One region of the Luteococcus sp. genome, then DNA from elsewhere that is predicted to be linked to it. Evidence: predicted binding sites of a transcription regulator. Region 1 holds the regulator's gene; each other region holds the start of a gene.
The links. The regulator LexA, encoded in region 1, represses DNA repair genes until DNA is damaged. The targets are predictions, from matches to a motif close to TCGAACANNTGTTCGA.
Positions count from the first base shown of each region.

Region 1 (4,052 bases):
CACCGGCATGGCGGGCTGCAGCGGCCTGGCCGCTGGCCCACGCAGGCGCCCTTCTCCGCGACGACGGATCGATGCCGGGGTGACGGCCGGGATCCTCGCGACAAAGGTTGCACTCATGACTACTCCTCAGGTCTGGACAAACCCTGCCGCGAGCCATCCGCCCGTCGAACAGGTGTTCGATGCTTGAACACTAACCTCGATCCCCGTCGCAATCAAACGATTGTTCGATTGCGACCGAAAGCTTCAGGTTTCGCGCTCGCGACCGAGTCAAACAGCCCCCTCTGACAGTTTTGCGGCGACTGGCTCCAGACCGTCCACGAGAGGCCGCTCGTGCGCCCCGGGAGCTGGCGGGGAGTACCTCGAACAGATGTTTGATTGGGAGCGGTCGTGCGCACTAGTCTTGTTCCATGGCAAGTGGAATGAGGGGCAAGGCACAGGCGCGTCGACCCGTCGGGCGTCCCAGTGACGAGGAGGTCCGCAAGGAGCTCTCGCGCGGGCGCAAGCTGGTGGAGCCCAGCGTCGACGGCATGAGCCCACGCCAGCGCCGCGTGCTCGAGGTGATCCGGGAGAGCCTGGAGACCCGGGGCTATCCGCCCAGCATGCGCGAAATCGGCGAGCATGCCGGCCTGGCCAGCTCGTCCAGCGTCTCGCACCAGCTCAAGCAGCTGGAGTCGCTGGGCTACATCCGCCGCATCCCGGGCCAGCCGCGCGCCATGGAGGTGCACCTACCCCCGTCCATGCTCCCCACCGAGGCCGAGGCCAACGACCCCACCGACGTGGGCGACAGCTTCCCCACCGCCGTCAACGTCCCGATGGTGGGACGCATCGCCGCCGGCGGGCCGATCCTGGCCGAGGAGCGCATCGAGGAGGTCTTCCCCCTGCCCCGCCAGCTGGTGGGCGAGGGCACGACCTTTCTGCTCGAGGTCCGCGGCGACTCGATGGTCGACGCCGCCATCTGCGACGGCGACTGGGTGGCGGTCCGGCAGCAGGACGATGCCGACAATGGCGACATCGTCGCGGCGCTGCTCGACGACGAGGCAACCGTCAAGACCCTCAAGAAGACGCCTGGCCAGGTCTGGCTGATGCCACACAACGAGCAGTACTCCCCCATCGACGGCAACCACGCGAGGATCCTCGGCAAGGTCGTCGCGGTGCTGCGTCGCGTCTGAGGCGCGCCCTCCGCGCCTATGAAGAAGGGGCCACCCACGGCGCGTGGGCGGCCCCCTCGACATGCTCGAGGACTATCCCTCCTGCAGACGCCGCAGCGCTCCGACGGCCACCTCGCGCTCGGCTGTCATCCAGAAGTCGGGCATCGAGGCCCGCAGGAAGCCGCCATAGCGTGCCGTCACCAGCCGGGGGTCCAGCACCGCCACCACGCCCCGGTCGGTGACGCGACGCACCAGGCGCCCGGCACCCTGGGCCATCAGCAGACCGGCATGGGTGGCCGCCACCGACATGAAGCCATTGCCGCCGGCCTGCGTCACCGCCTCCTGACGGGCCAGCACCAGCGGGTCGTCGGGGCGCGGGAAGGGGATCTTGTCGATGATCACCAGCTGGCAGGTCTCTCCCGGCACGTCGATCCCCTGCCACAACGAGACCGTGCCGAACAGGCTCACCTCCGGGTCGACGGCGAACTGGCGGGTGAGCTCCGACAACTGGGCATCGCCCTGGCACAGGACGGTCATCTTCGGCAGCTGCTGGCGCACGTGCTTGGCGGCGGCCTCCGCGGCGCGCTGGGAGCTGAACAGCCCCAGGGTCCTGCCACCCGCCGCCCAGACCAGCTCGGCGACCTCCTCGAGCACCTCCGGAGCCGTCCCGTCACGCCGGGGCCGCGGCAGGTTCCGGGGCACGTAGAGGATGCCCTGCTTGCGGTAGTCGAAGGGGGTGCCGACGTCGAACCCGCGCCAGGCCAGCGCATTGTCCGGGTCATGCTGGTCACCCACCAACCGGTCGGCCTTGCGCAGCCCGATCTGGCCCGCCACCTGGGTGAAGTCGCCGCCGATCTTGAGCGTCGCCGAAGTGAGGATGGTCGTCCTCTCCCCCAGGACCTTCTCGCGCATCAGCCCGGCCACGCTCAGCGGCGCCACCTGTGCCTGACGGCCGAAGCGTTCCCGCTCGCTGACCCAGACCACGTCATTGCTGGACAGGTCCGCCATCCGCTCTGCAATGTCGAAGACCTCCTTGGCGGCCGCGGCCGCCTGCTGTTGCTCCGGGTCGACATCCTTGCGGTTCTTGTCGGCAGCCTTGCCTCCCAGGCCGCTGACCACCCGACGGGCCACGTCGCGGATGGACTCGAAGGCGGTCACCGCCGCACCCCCGGGCTGGGAGATGCGGGCCAGGTCGGTCTCGTCCAGAGCCACCCGCAGGATGTCGGCCGACTCCAGGAACTCCAGGCCCAGGTCGTCGCTGAGCCAGGGCAGCACCCGCTTGGCGACCCGCTCAACCAGCTGGGGGCTGAGCTCAGCCGAGGCGGCCCCGGTGACCCTGCCCACCAGTTCGTGCGCCTCGTCGATGATCACGACCTCGTGCTCCGGCAGCGCGGTGCCTCCATGCATGGCATCGATCGCCAACAGCGCATGGTTGGTGACCACCAGCTGCGATGCCCGGGCCTTCTCGCGGGAGGACTCGACGAAGCACTCCGAGCCGTAGGGGCACCGGTTGACGCCCAGGCACTCGCGCACCGGCATCGAGACCAGGCCCCAGGAGCGGGGGCTGTGGGCGGGGGCGTCGTCGCGGTCGGCGAGCTGGCGGTCCTTGAGCTGCTGCTCGGCCCACTCGCGCAGCATGATCACCTCGGCGCCCAGCACCGAGTCGGCATCGGCGCTGGACTTGCGAAGCCCGTCGGCGAGCTCGGCGCCGCCCAGCAGCGTGTCCTGCTCGTCGGCGATGCCATCGCGCGTCTTGAGCAGGCAGGCATAGTTCGTGCGGCCCTTGAGGATGGCATGGCTGGGTTCGCGCCCGGTCACCTCGCGGACCGCTTTGAGGGCATTGGGGATGTCGGAAGTGGCCAGCTGCGCCTGCAGGGCCAGGGTGGCGGTGGCGATGACGATCCGCTGGCGGGTGGACTGCACGTGCAGCAAGGCCGGGGCGAGGTAGCCCAGCGACTTGCCGGTGCCAGTGCCTGCCTGCACCAGCAGGTGTTCGCCGGTGTCGATCGCCGCCTCGATGGCCTCGGCCATCTGCTGCTGGCCGGGCCGCGGGGTCCCGCCGATCGCGGACACCGCAGCCTGCAGCACCTCGGCCGAGCTCACCTGGCTGGTGCTCGTCTTGGACGCGGCAACTTCCTGCTCCGGCTGGGCCGAGGCGGACTCGTTCTTCTTCTCGGCAGACGGCATCGGGCCAGCCTACCTGCGGACCGGGCCCGCCGTGCGGGTCACGACGGGTCCTGCACCTCGAAGGCCTTGAGCTCTCCGGCCAGGTCCGGATGCACCCGGGCCACGACGCGGGTGCCCTCGCCGGTGTGCTCGACGGTGACCAGCTGGCCGTGCTTGTGGATGCGGTCCACCAGGTCGCCACGACCATAGGGGATCAGCGCGTCGACGGAGACCTCCGGGCTGGGCAGTCGGCTCTCGGCCACGGCCCGCAGCTCCTCGATGCCCTCCCCCGTCCGGGCGGAGACGAAGACGGCCTCGGGATACTGGGTGCGCAGCACCTGCAGGCTGTCGTCATCGGCCGCATCGACCTTGTTGATCACCAGCTGTTCGGGGACATTGCCGGCGCCGATCTCGTTGAGCACCGTGCGCACGGCGTGCACCTGGCCCACCGGGTCGGGGTCGGACCCGTCCACGACGTGCAGCAAAAGGTCCGCCTGCGCCGACTCCTCCAGCGTGGATTTGAAGGCCTCCACCAGGTCGTGGGGCAGGTGGCGCACGAAACCGACAGTGTCGGTGAGGGTGTAGACGCGCCCGTCGGGCGTGGTGTGACGACGGGTCGTCGGGTCCAGCGTGGCGAACAGGGCATTCTCCACCAGCACACCGGCGTCGGTGATCCGGTTGAGGATCGACGACTTGCCAGCATTGGTGTAGCCCACGATCGCGATCGAGGGAATGCGG
Region 1 covers NZ_JBHWOO010000028.1:3,142-7,193, reverse strand. Annotated here, with positions in the region: gene lexA (transcriptional repressor LexA) at 408-1,169, shown strand; gene ACHFFZ_RS01525 (ATP-dependent DNA helicase) at 1,242-3,179, opposite strand; gene hflX (GTPase HflX) at 3,374-4,052, opposite strand, start outside.

Region 2 (4,052 bases), on a different contig from region 1:
CCCGGCCAGAGCTGTGGACTTGGCCGATCGAACACCTGTGCGATAGGTTCGCCGCTTCTGTTCGCCTGCCCTTGAAGGGATCCCACCCGCATGATGGGTCGCACCCACGCCCTGGCCGGGGTCGTCATGACCTTGGCACTGCAACCCCTGTTCACACCCTTGGGCATGCCCGACACCACCACGGGCACCTGCCTGGCGGTGGTGGGCGCGGCCGGGGGAGCGATGCTGCCCGACCTCGACCACCGCCACGCCACCGTCGCGCGCAGCCTGGGCCCGGTGAGCAAGGCCGTCACGGTCGTCGTCGCCGCGATCTCGGGTGGCCACCGCAACGGCACCCACAGCATCCTCGGGGTGGTGGTGTTCACAGCGTTGAGCTGGTGGCTCGTGGGCCTGGGTGGCTGGCCGGCGACGCTCTGGGCCGCCTTCGTGCTGGCCATCGGATCGGCGGCGCTGCACATTCGCTTCCGCAAGTCCAGCGCCGTGGCCCACACGCTGATGTGTCTCGCGGGGGTCGTCTGGCTGATCGACTCGGGGCGTACCGCGACCTTCCCGTGGCAGGCCCTGACCTGGGGTGTCGGCGTCGGTGCCTTCTCGCACGCCATCGTCCCCACCGACGCGTTGACCCGTCAGGGCTGCCCGTGGCTGTGGCCGGTCAGTCGCAAGCGTTTCCGGCTGGCGAACCTGTCCACCGACCACTTCATGGAGAACGGGCCGGTGTGGTGGTCGCTGTGCGCCGGGCTCACCTGGCTCGTCCTGCTGAGGGCTGGCGTGACCTGGGTCGACGTGGTGAGCTCGGTCGAGTCCTGGCGTCACACCGGACGGGACCTGCGGGCAGCCTTCACGCGCTGACGAGGACCTCGAGCCTGGCTGGAGGGTGTGGCCCTTCCGGTCAGGCGGCAGCTGTGCGCCGCAGGGCTCGTCGGATGGGACCGACGACCATGAGTGCGGCAAGAACGACCAGACCGACAAGTTGGGTGACGGCCGTCGGGGTCCAACCGGCGCGGTCAAGCTCTTCCGGGAACCAGTGGAAGGCCAGACGCCAACAGGCGAGCAGACCGATGACGGACAGCACCAGGCTGGCGGAGCGGTTGAACGGGCTCATCTTTGGGCCTCCTCGTCCTTGGGGATCTTCGGTATCGCAGCATGAAGGGGGCTGCCGCCGTGGTCTTGGAGGTACGGAAGGTGTCACGCACGACATGCGGCATCCCACTGGGCCAGCACTCCTTCACCACCGGCGAAGCTCACTGTGGGGATCGTGAAGTCGCGGGTGATCTCGCGGAATCCGATCCGTGCGTGGAGGGCGAGCGAAGCCCGGTTGCGGGTGTTGGCGAAGAAGCACACATGGCGGGCTCCCCGCTGCTGGAGCCCAGGAAGCCGGGCCACCGTCAGTGCCTCAGCGACCCCTCAGTGCACTGATCTTCGGCGGTGAACTTGGCGAACTCGGCCATGAACGCACGCGCGCAGAGGATGCGAGCAGGGTGAAGTCCCAATCGATCTCCGTGGCAAGAACCCAGCTGCGATCTGAGGGCCACATCAGAGACGCCGACTGCCCTGAACTGCCAAGCTCATCGCATCCGGGCCACTGACGCAGGTCTCCCGGTGGCCCAGAGAAGACCAGGTGGCGCCGCCCCGGCAGCTCCAGCATCGGGCCATCCCACCGCGGCTCCGGCCACCAGCCGAAGCCTTTGTTGAGGATGCTCACGCAGCTGTCGCGCGATGAAAGGGCGGACGGCGGGGCGGTTCCGTTCACCAGCTCTTCCTGCAGTACCTGCGTGAGCGCGCTTGCCATTCGGATCGCACGCCGAAGGTTTCCCCAAACACTTGTTTTCGATCACATGTTCGATAGAATGAAGTATCGAATCAGTCACTCGGGGAGGGGGCAGGTCATGACGCTGACGGTCACGAACGACCTGCCGCACGATGCCGTCTCCACGGTCGAGGCCTTCAAGCAGATCAAGGCCAGGCGGCGGTCCTTGGAGGTCGAGGAGCTGGTCCTTGCCGTACATTTCGCGGACCTCTACGGACACGTCGACGTGCCGATGCACGTGCTGCCCGGGCAGCAGCGGATGGTGGGCTTCGGTGGTGACGGCACCCCGCAGGTGGCCGAGTTCTGCACCTTGGAGCTGGCTGCAGTGCTCGACCTGCGGGACGTGACGGTGAAGTCACTCATCGCGGATGCCCTCGATCTTCGCCACCGGTTGCCGCGCGTCTGGAGCCTGGTCCTGGAGGGCCGGGTTCCGGTTTGGCACGGACGCCAGATGGCGAGCGCCACTCGTGTCCTGGACGCGCACGCGGCTGGTCTGGTGGATCTGCAGCTGGCCCGTCAGGTCGTCGGCATGACCTTGAGGCGAGTGCAGGAGCTCGTCGACGGGCTCGTGCTTGCACACCTTCCCGTCGAGGAGGCGGAGGAACGACGCCAGTCGGCCCTGGACTCACGTGGGGTGTGGATCGGGCAGATGGTAGATGGGGTGGCCGGCGTCGACGCCGTCCTGGACGCGCCCGACGGCCTGCGTCTGGAGGCTGCAGTCGAGAAGGTCTCACAGGTCCTGGCTGCCGGCGGTGCCCCGGGTGGCCGTGACGCCCGTCGCGCCCAGGCCCTCGGCCTGCTGGCCTCGCCTGCTCGTGCCTTGAACCTGTTGCAGGCTGACCTCCTGGACGAGCTGCCCATCGACCACTGTGCGGCCAAGGATCGCAGGAGCGATTCGGCCGCGGCGCCTAACCCTGAGCCAGTCGAGGGCACCCGAGAGGACGCCAGCTGCGACGGTGAAAGGGTTGCCCAGGTCGAGCCCGGCGAGGCGCCACTCGCCCAGATCCTGCACGACGCTCGGATGATCGACCTTCCGGCCCTCACACCGGCGCAGCTCACAGCTCTCGAACCACGGGCGGACCTCGTCGTCCACATCAGCGACGAAACGCTCGTCGCCGGCAGCGGCCCGGCCAGGGCAGCGAAACTCCAACCCTTGCTGGCCGAGTGGCTCGACCATTTGCTCCCCGGCCATCGCATCACCGTCCGGCCCGTCATTGACGCCAACCACCAGGTGCCGTCGGACTCCTACGAGTGCCCGCCGACGATGCGCGAGGCGATCGAGTACCGCAACCCCTATGAGGTTTTCCCCGGCTCCACCAGGCGCTCCGCCGGTCTCGACCTGGACCACACCATCGCGTGGACGCCACCGCCCAGCACCACGGGCCCAACCATGGCTCCAACCCGGTCACCGTCCGTGTCGGCGGGCGTGGGCACGGTCTCTGAGCTGGTCGGCAGGTCCAGAACCGGCCCGCCCGACGGGTACGGAACCCCGGCCAGTCCGCCCGGCGGAGACGCGGTCTCGAACAGCGCGCCGTCATCGCCGCCGTCGGCACCACCGGCACGGCCACTGACCAGGCCCGACAACCTTGGCCCGCTCACTCGGAAGGTGCACCGGGCCAAGACCCACGGCGGCTGGTCCCTGCACCAACCCCTCCCGGGTCACTTCCTGTGGCAATCGCCGCTGGGCTACCGCTACCTCGTCACCCCGTCGCGCACCATCGACCTCGGACGCCCCGACGCGCCTGCACGTCAACGCGTCACCTGACACTGCCCAAGCCCTGGCAACCGCCCAGCTCTGACAGACCCCACTGCCCAAGCCCTGGCACCGCCCTCGGTGGGCAGGCGGGCAGAAGGGGGGGCGGGGAGGCCAGTGGCTGGGCGGGTTGGAGCATTGAGCAGGTGCTCGCGGCCCATCACTGCCCTCGGTGCGGCGAGGGGTCGTCTGATGCCCGGTAGGTTGGAGCGGTGAGAATCGTCTTCGCCGGAACCCCGGACCCTGCAGTCCCCAGTCTGGATGCCCTCGTGGCCGCCGGGCACGAGGTGGTGGGCGTGGTGACGCGTCCCGACGCGCCGTCGGGACGCGGCAAGAAGCTGCGGCCCTCACCCGTCGCAGTGCGCGCCGAAGAGCTCGGCCTCGAGGTGGTCAAGCCCACCCACCCCCGCGACGAGGACTTCATCGCCTGGCTCACGCAGAAGGCACCCGAGGCCTGCCCGGTGGTGGCATATGGCGCGCTGGTGCCCCAGA
Region 2 covers NZ_JBHWOO010000021.1:23,554-27,605, reverse strand. Annotated here, with positions in the region: gene ACHFFZ_RS01045 (metal-dependent hydrolase) at 91-849, shown strand; gene ACHFFZ_RS01040 (hypothetical protein) at 890-1,102, opposite strand; gene ACHFFZ_RS01035 (hypothetical protein) at 1,186-1,383, opposite strand; gene ACHFFZ_RS01030 (DUF222 domain-containing protein) at 1,887-3,572, shown strand; gene fmt (methionyl-tRNA formyltransferase) at 3,773-4,052, shown strand, end outside.
Region 2: a site for LexA is predicted at 1,828-1,843, ahead of ACHFFZ_RS01030 (DUF222 domain-containing protein). Genes of this name have one in related genera too.

Region 3 (4,052 bases), on a different contig from region 1:
GACCCCCAGGTGCAGGCCGGCGGCCCAGTGGCCCGCGTCGGGCAGTCCGTCGGCGTCGAGCACCACGTGGTGGCCGAGCCGCGCCAGGCGTGCCGCGCAGGCCATCCCGGCCAGGCTGGCGCCCCGGACCAGGACGGTGGCGGGCTCGCGGGCGGTGTTCACCACTCCCATGACAACAGGTGGGATCCGGGGGCGGCATCCGGGATGACGCACTGGGCGCCGTGCGGGGTGTGCATGATGCCTTGGTCGATCATTCGGGGCAGGCCGGTCTTGGGGTCGATGTGGGTGCGCTGCACCTGCTCCGGGCGGCCGCTGGGGAAGCGGACCTCGATGGCGAACAGGGGGGTGCGGCCCATCAGGGCCCGCCCCATCTCGGTGGGCGGCTGGGTGCCGTGGACCTCGGTGCGGTGCTCGGTGAGCACCATCTCACCGCGGTGCAGCGGCCGGGGCAGGGCCAGCTCGATGACGCTGAGCTGTTGGTTGGGCAGGGAACGGATGCTGCGCACCTCCAGCGCCGTCACCCCGACCACGCCGGGGCTTTCGCCGGGGGCGTGCTGGACGATGGTGGTCCATCCGTCGAGTCCCTCCACCTCGGCTCGGGAGACCATCCGGGTGGTGCAGTGGGAGACGGGGGAGGTGGCGTCGACCACCGACAGGTCGTGCACGTGCAGGCGCTGCCAGTTGGCCGCCTGCTGCCGGGTGATGCGCTCCAGCTCCTCGGGCAGGTCCGCCTTGGGCAGCAGGTCGCTGATCTGGTCCCACTCCTGGTTGGTCTCGAGGGGCTGAACCAGCCAGCCGGTCTCCACCTGCAGGATCTGTTCCAGGTTGCGCACCACGTCGAGGGAGCCTCCGCGGGTGGGGCGGGAGCGGCCGCTGGCCCAGTAGCTCAGGGTGGCCGTCGAGACCTTGAGGCCGACGGCCACAAGGCGGGCCTGGAGCCGGTGCAGTGAGAGCCCACGCTCGCTGATCGCCTGTCCGAGGCGTTGTGCGAAGACATCGGGGCCCGAGGAGAGGTCCTTGTGGGACGGGGCCGGGGATTGTGTCTCAGTCATTGCCCTCCATCGTCCCATAGCTGGATGGTCCGTGATGGACCTCGGTATGACACTTCAGTGGTCCCAGCCCAGTCCGTAGAGACCAGCCGGCACATTGCGGAGGGCCTTCTGGACGTGGTTGCCGTTGGGGAGTTCCTCGATGATGTCGTCCTCCTCCGGGGCTTCGATCGAGACGGCCTGGAAGAACCGCGCCGCGGTGGACTGTGCCCCTTCCAGGTGGGCGTCCATGACCAGGAAGCGCGCCCCGCTGGCCATGACCCGGTGGTGCTCCCGGATGGGATGGCCAGCGCTGCTCCAGTGGATGGAGTACTCGAAGCCCACCAGGTCGCCCTGGGCCAGCCGTCGGGGGAGCAGAGCCTCGGCCACCACCTGTCGGCCGCCCTTCAGACGCACCTGTTCGCCGATCCGGCACCCGATGCCCGCCTCCGGTATCGGACTGTGGTGGTCCTCGCCAATGTCCAGCACGATCGGGAAGCGGTTCCAGCCGTCCTCGCCGGCGCGCGCCAGCTGGCGGATGCGCTCGGTCATGTGCAGCCGGTCCTCGCTGACGAAGTAGGTGGCCTGGAGGGTCTGGTTGGTGGAATGGCGGTTCAGGTCCAGCCCCAGGGAGTCCAGGGCCTCCATCATGTCGGGGCCGCCGTCCACTGCGGCCTGGGGGTCCAACGGCTCATCTGGTCGCCCGGCAGCGAGCGGACCAAGTGCCCGGTGGGGACGCCGAGGATCCTTTCCAGGTGCTCGATGGCCTTGAGCGAGCGGGCACGGGTGGGCAGCGAGCGCCCGGTCTGCCAGTAGCTGAGGGTGGCGATCGAGGTCGGCGTGCCCAGCTGGGACAGCCGGGTGCTCAACCGGTCCAGCTCCCCGACGGCTTGGGAGAGCACCTCGGCGAAGGTGAATTCGGTCGACCGGAGGGTCATGGCATCTCCCAGCGCAGGTGGTGGGTGCCGGCCGCGGCATTGGCGAGGGCCAGCTGGAAGAAGTCGGTCCCCTCCATGGGCTGGCCGGGGGCTCGGTCGAGGTCGGGGTCGAGGGCGCCGAGTTGGTAGCGCAGGTAGTCGGCGTGGCGGGGCAGGGTGTCGGCGAAGAGCAGTTCGAGCACCAGGAAGCTGACAGGCCGCAGCATTGCATGGGCGAAGGTGTGGACCTGGGTCTCGGCCACGGGCCAGGTCGTGGTGTGTTCCAACATGGCCATCTCGCCCAGCTGCAGGGGTTGCTCCAGCTCCAGTTCGATCAGGGTCAGCCCGAGATCGACGGAGGAGACTTGCTCGCCGATGCGGCAGCCGACGGGATCGGTCATCTCCGGCGGGGCCTGGTCCTCGTCGGCCTGCCGCACCAGGGGTATGCGGCGCAGCTGGTCCTCGTCGGCCTGGATGAGCTGGATGACGGTCTCGCGCTGCTCGTGCTGCTGGAGCGAGAAATGGGTCCGGTGGTGCACGGTCTGGGTGGTGAAGTCCTGCTGTGGGGGGAAGTCCAGTTCGGCCAGCAGGCGCGCCATGCGGTCGTCACCGTGCAGCTGGCCCAGGGCGGCGGCCAGGTGGCCGGCCGGCAGGCGCAGCAGCTGCTCCAGGACGGCCAGGGCCTTCAGCGACCCTACTCGGGTGGGGATCGAGCGGCCGGTCTGCCAGTAGCTCAGGGTGGCGATGGAGACGGGGGTGCCGGCCGCCTTCAGTTCCTGGCTCAACCGGTCCAGGGTGACGTGGCGACTGGAGACGGCTTCGGCCAGGACATCGGCGAAGGACTGGTTCCCATTCCTCTCGGCGCGGGTGATCCTTTGCTGTGGCAGGGATCCATCATCCCCCACGAATGCTCCGGAGGACATCACGGTGCCCGCGATGGTGGCGGTGCTGTTCTTTTGTCCGAGCCCATGTCTATAGTTGTCCTTGCTCGAACGGGTGTTCGATTGGCTGTCGTGGTTCCACTGCAGGGAGCCCGACCCTCTCGTACGGCCGCGGCCTGACGAGGCCCGGCCTCCTTCGAGCAAGGGATGCCCGGTGGGGTCGGCCTCGACCCCCGGCGCTGCCGGGCATCCCTGCCCGGGTCGGCACGTGTTCCCAGGACTCGTGATGGGGGGAGTCACCACGAGGAACCGGCCAGGGGAGGACCATGATGCGCAGGTGTGATGATGTCGTCGAGGTGCGGATGGGACGCATCACGCCCCCGCAGGGGGCCGTGCCGCAGGAGGCGGGCCAGGACCAGGAGGGTCCCAGCCTCTTCCTGTGGCGCAACCGGCTGTGGCGGGTGCTGTGCGTCCACCAGCGCTGGATCGAGGCGGGGGACTGGTGGCGCCCGGAAACCTGCGAGGGTGCCGACCCGCTGGGTGAGCGCGAGGTCTGGCGACTGGAGGCCGCCGACGGGCGGCTGGCCCGCCGCGGCGTCTACGAGCTGGTCCACCACGGTGGCGAGCAGTGGCGGATGCGGGCGGTGCTGGACTGATGGACCCCTTCGTGCACCTGCGCGTGGCCTCGGGCCATTCGCTGCAGTACGGCGCCAGTCATCCGGATGAACTGGTGGCCGCCGCTGCCGCCCAGGACATGGACACCCTGGCGCTGACCGACCGCGACGGACTCTACGGCGCGGTGCGCTTCGCCGACGCCTGCCAGCGTTCCGGGATCGCCCCCGTGGTGGGCGTCGACCTGGCCGTACCCCACCAACACCCTGCCCCGTCCGGACCCGCGGGGCGGCGCACCGCAGCCAAGGGTGGACAGCTGCGCGACCCCCGGCACCCGCGGGTGGTGACGATGGCCACCAGCCGCCAGGGCTGGGCCGAGATGTGCCGGCTGGTCACCCAGGCCCACCTGTCCGGTGAGCGCGGCAGGCCCGTCGCCAGCCGGGAGTTGCTGGCACGGCACGCCTCCTCGGGGCACCTGCTGGTGCTGCTGGGCGCCGACTCCCCCTATGGCGAGCACGTCCTGGCGGGTCGCCATGACCAGGCACGCGAGGAGTTGCGGCAGTGGCTGCAGGCGGTCGATCCCGGGCAGCTGGTGGTGGCCGCCACCCACCACC
Region 3 covers NZ_JBHWOO010000096.1:24,762-28,813, forward strand. Annotated here, with positions in the region: gene ACHFFZ_RS05660 (hypothetical protein) at 1-171, opposite strand, end outside; gene ACHFFZ_RS05665 (hypothetical protein) at 159-1,052, opposite strand; gene ACHFFZ_RS05670 (hypothetical protein) at 1,107-1,715, opposite strand; gene ACHFFZ_RS05675 (hypothetical protein) at 1,676-1,966, opposite strand; gene ACHFFZ_RS05680 (hypothetical protein) at 1,963-2,868, opposite strand; gene ACHFFZ_RS05685 (DUF6504 family protein) at 3,153-3,482, shown strand; partial or broken gene ACHFFZ_RS05690 (DNA polymerase III subunit alpha) at 3,482-4,052, shown strand, end outside.
Region 3: a site for LexA is predicted at 2,934-2,949, ahead of ACHFFZ_RS05685 (DUF6504 family protein). Genes of this name have one in related genera too.

Region 4 (4,052 bases), on a different contig from region 1:
GTTCCTGCTCGTCGCGCTGGCGCTGGTCGGCCACTTCCTGCTCACGGCTTGCCAGTTCGGCCTCGCGACGATCCAGCGCGGCTTCGCGCCGATGGGCCACGTCCTCCTCGAGGCGTGCCTGTTCCCGGCCGACGCGCCGGGTCTGGACGAGTGCTGCTGCCAATCCACTCGCCAGCAGCACCATCACACCCAGAGCAACCCAGAGCCAGACCATCGTTCCTCCTCCTCGTGGGAGGCGGTCGCGAGGGGGTGGGGTCCGACAGCTCGACGAAGTGGCCTCCACTTCTCCTTCGAGGCTAGTTGTCGGCCCGACCACGGGCAAGACGATCGACCGTCGGCGGCCAGCCCGTCACCACTGGCCGGTCTCGTAGGGGCCCCGGTCGGAGTCCATCACCTCTCGGAGCACCTGACTGACCACGCTGGAGGAATAGCCCTTGCGTGCCAGTGCACCCGCCATCCTGCGGTAGGCCACCTCGCGTGGCAGCGAGTGGACCGAGCGCCACTTCTTGCGCGCCAGCTCGGTGGCCAGGGCCACCTCGCTGTCGTGGTCGATCTCGTCCAAGGTCTGGTCGATGAGGTCTCGGTCGACACCCTTGGTCTGGAGCTCACGCCGCACGGCCATCTTCGACAGTTTGCGGCTGGACCGACGGGCTCGGGTCCACTGCTGGGCGAAGCTCTCGTCGTTGACCAGGCCCACTTCCTCGAAGCGATCCAGCAGCTCGTCCCGCACGTCCTCGGGCACGCCCTTGGCATCGAGTTTGCCCGCCAGCTCCTGACGGGAGTGGTCGCGCATGGTGAGGATGCGCAGCGCGATCTCGCGCGCCACCTCCATCGGGTCGGCGTCAGGACCAGCGGCCTGCGCGGGAGCTTCCCGCGCAGGCCGTCGTCCGAACCCTTGGTGACTCATCCGGGGCTACGTCCGCCTCAGAAGGCGACTTCGCCGGTCACCGGATCGATACCCTCGGGCACCTCGTCGGTCTTCTCCTCGGGCTGCTCCCCCATGCCCAGGGCAGCGAGGATCTTGGCCTCGATCTCGTCCGCCACCTCCGGGTTCTTCTTGAGGAAGTTGCGGGCATTCTCCTTGCCCTGGCCCAACTGGTCGGTGCCATAGGTGAACCACGCACCGGCCTTGCGGATCACACCCTTGTCGACACCCATGTCGATCAGGCTTCCCTCCCGGCTGATCCCCTGGCCGTAGAGGATGTCGAACTCGGCCTGCTTGAAGGGAGGGGCCACCTTGTTCTTGACGATCTTGACGCGGGTGCGGTTGCCGACGGGCTCCGTGCCGTCCTTCAGGGTCTCGATGCGGCGGACGTCCAGACGCACCGAGGAGTAGAACTTCAGCGCCTTGCCGCCGGTGGTGGTCTCGGGCGAACCGAACATCACGCCGATCTTCTCGCGCAACTGGTTGATGAAGATTGCGGTGGTTCCGGCCTGGCTGAGGGCACCGGTCATCTTGCGCAGCGCCTGGCTCATCAGTCGGGCCTGGAGACCGACGTGACTGTCACCCATCTCGCCCTCAATCTCGGCGCGGGGGGTCAGGGCGGCCACGGAGTCGATGACGATCAGGTCGAGGGCTCCCGAACGGACCAGCATGTCGGCGATCTCGAGGGCCTGCTCACCATTGTCGGGCTGGCTGACCAGCAGGGCATCGGTGTCGACACCGAGCTTCTCGGCGTAGTCGGGATCGAGCGCGTGCTCGGCGTCGATGAAGGCGCAGATGCCACCCGCCTTCTGGGCATTGGCCACGGCGTGCAGAGCGACGGTCGTCTTGCCGCTGGACTCAGGACCGTAGATCTCGACGATGCGGCCGCGGGGCAGCCCGCCAATGCCGAGTGCGATGTCCAGCGAGACCGAACCGGTGGGGATGAAGGCGATCGGGACGCGGGTCTCGTCACCCAGACGCATCACACTCCCCTTGCCGTGCTGCTTCTCGATCTGGGCCAATGCGGCCTCGAGAGCCTTCGTGCGGTCTGCAACAGCCATGACGGCCTTCCTTCCTGGTCCGGGCACCTGCCCGGTCGAAATGGGGTGTCCTGCATTCACCGAGGACTCTAGGAATCGGCTCTGACAATTTTTCACGTCGGTGCCGCCGCTGTGGACAACCTGCCATGTGGACAAGCCCTCAGCGCTCTTGCCTGCGTCTGATCGGTAGGACGCGCCCAGCCTAGAACAATTGTTCGATTGCAACAATGTGGCGCGCTGCCGCCCCCTCAGGCCAGCCACACCCTGCTGGGGCGCCGCTCCCCGGGACGGGGCCGCGGCCCTGGCTCAGCGAGCGCTGGGCGGAAGCTCCAGCATTGCCCACACGGCTCGCCAGATGGCCTGAGCCGGCACTCCCTGAGCTAGAGCCTCACGGACGGTGCACCCGTCCAACTCTGCCAGCACCACCATCTCCGCCCAGTACTCGACGGTGCCCTCAGGAAGCCACTGCGCCATGCGCCGCCACAGTTCGGTCTCACTCATTGCAGGATCCCGTCATGACGATCAGCCTACCCGGCGCCCCCGGTGGGCCCACCGGCGTGAGATCTGCAACATTTGCCTCGTCATCCCGTGAATCGACCGCTTGGATGGCTAGCCTGAAAGAAGACCTACCGGTGGTCCTTCGTGCCAGCATGCGTCAGAGCCGACGAGTGGACGGGTGCGGAGGATCCCCCTACCCATGACGGAAGGTACTCACAGATGCAACCCAATGACGGGGATGCCATGGCAACCCAGAAGACCAGGACCGAGTCTCCGGACACGTCCGGGGCCACTGTCCTTGACGGGGACGAGCACGAGCACGAGCTCAAGCGTGAACTCAAGAACCGCCACCTGCAGCTGATCGCGATCGGCGGAGCCATCGGCACCGGCCTGTTCCTCGGCGCCGGACGCACGATCCACCTCGCTGGCCCCTCGATCCTGCTGGTCTACCTGGTGATCGGCTTCTTCCTCTACTTCGTGATGCGGGCCATGGGCGAGCTGCTGCTGTCCAACCTCGCCTACAAGTCCTTCGCGGACTTCGCCACCGACCTCGTGGGCCCCTGGGCCGGCTTCTACGTCGGCTGGACCTATTGGATGTGCTGGGTGGTGATCGGCATCGCCGACACCGTGGCCATCTGCGGCTACCTGGCCGTCTGGTTCCCGGACCTGCCCAAGTGGATCCCGGCCCTCATCGTCGTGATCACCCTGACTGCGCTCAACATGGTGGCCGTCAAGCTCTTCGGCGAGCTGGAGTTCTGGTTCGCGATGATCAAGATCATCACCATCGTGGCCCTGGTGCTGGTGGGTGGCTACCTGGCCATCACGCACTTCCAGCCCCCGATGGCCGGCACCCCGGCTGCCTCCTTCACCCACCTGTGGGATCGCGGCGGCTTCTTCCCGCGCGGCCTGATGGGCTTCTTGGCAGGCTTCCAGATCGCCATCTTCTCCTTCCAGGGCATCGAGATGGCGGGCACCGCCGCGGCCGAGACCGCCGACCCGATGCACAACCTGCCCAAGGCCATCAACTCCATTCCGGCCCGAATCCTGATCTTCTACATCGGCGCGCTGTCGGTGATCATGGCCGTCATGCCGTGGGACCTGATCGACCCCGACAAGAGCCCCTTCGTGGAGATGTTCGGCTTCATCGGCGTGGGCCTCGCCTTCCACATCATCAACTTCGTGGTGCTCACCTCGGCAGCCTCGTCCGCCAACTCCGGTGTCTTCTCGACCTCGCGCATCATGTATGGCCTGGCGCGCGAGCGCAATGCCCCAGGACGCTTCGCACACCTGAACCACCGCCACATCCCCTTCCGGGCACTCCTGCTGACCGCGGCCTGCATCTCCCCGGCCATCGTCCTGGTCATGCTGTCCGACACCGTGATGGATGCCTTCGCCCTGGTCGCCGGCGTCTCCTCGGTGCTCTACATCTCCGTCTGGGGCTTCATCCTGGTGTGCTACCTCGCCTACCTGAAGAGGCACCCCGAGCGCCACGCCGAGTCCACCTACCCGATGCCCGCCGGGCGCGTGATGTGCTGGGCCGGCCTGGCCTTCTTCGCCGCCATGCTCGTCGTGCTGGCACTGGATCCCGG
Region 4 covers NZ_JBHWOO010000194.1:19,018-23,069, reverse strand. Annotated here, with positions in the region: gene rny (ribonuclease Y) at 1-214, opposite strand, end outside; gene ACHFFZ_RS11305 (regulatory protein RecX) at 350-832, opposite strand; gene recA (recombinase RecA) at 925-1,986, opposite strand; gene ACHFFZ_RS11295 (DUF3046 domain-containing protein) at 2,272-2,466, opposite strand; gene ACHFFZ_RS11290 (amino acid permease) at 2,707-4,052, shown strand, end outside.
Region 4: a site for LexA is predicted at 2,169-2,184, ahead of recA (recombinase RecA). Genes of this name have one in related genera too.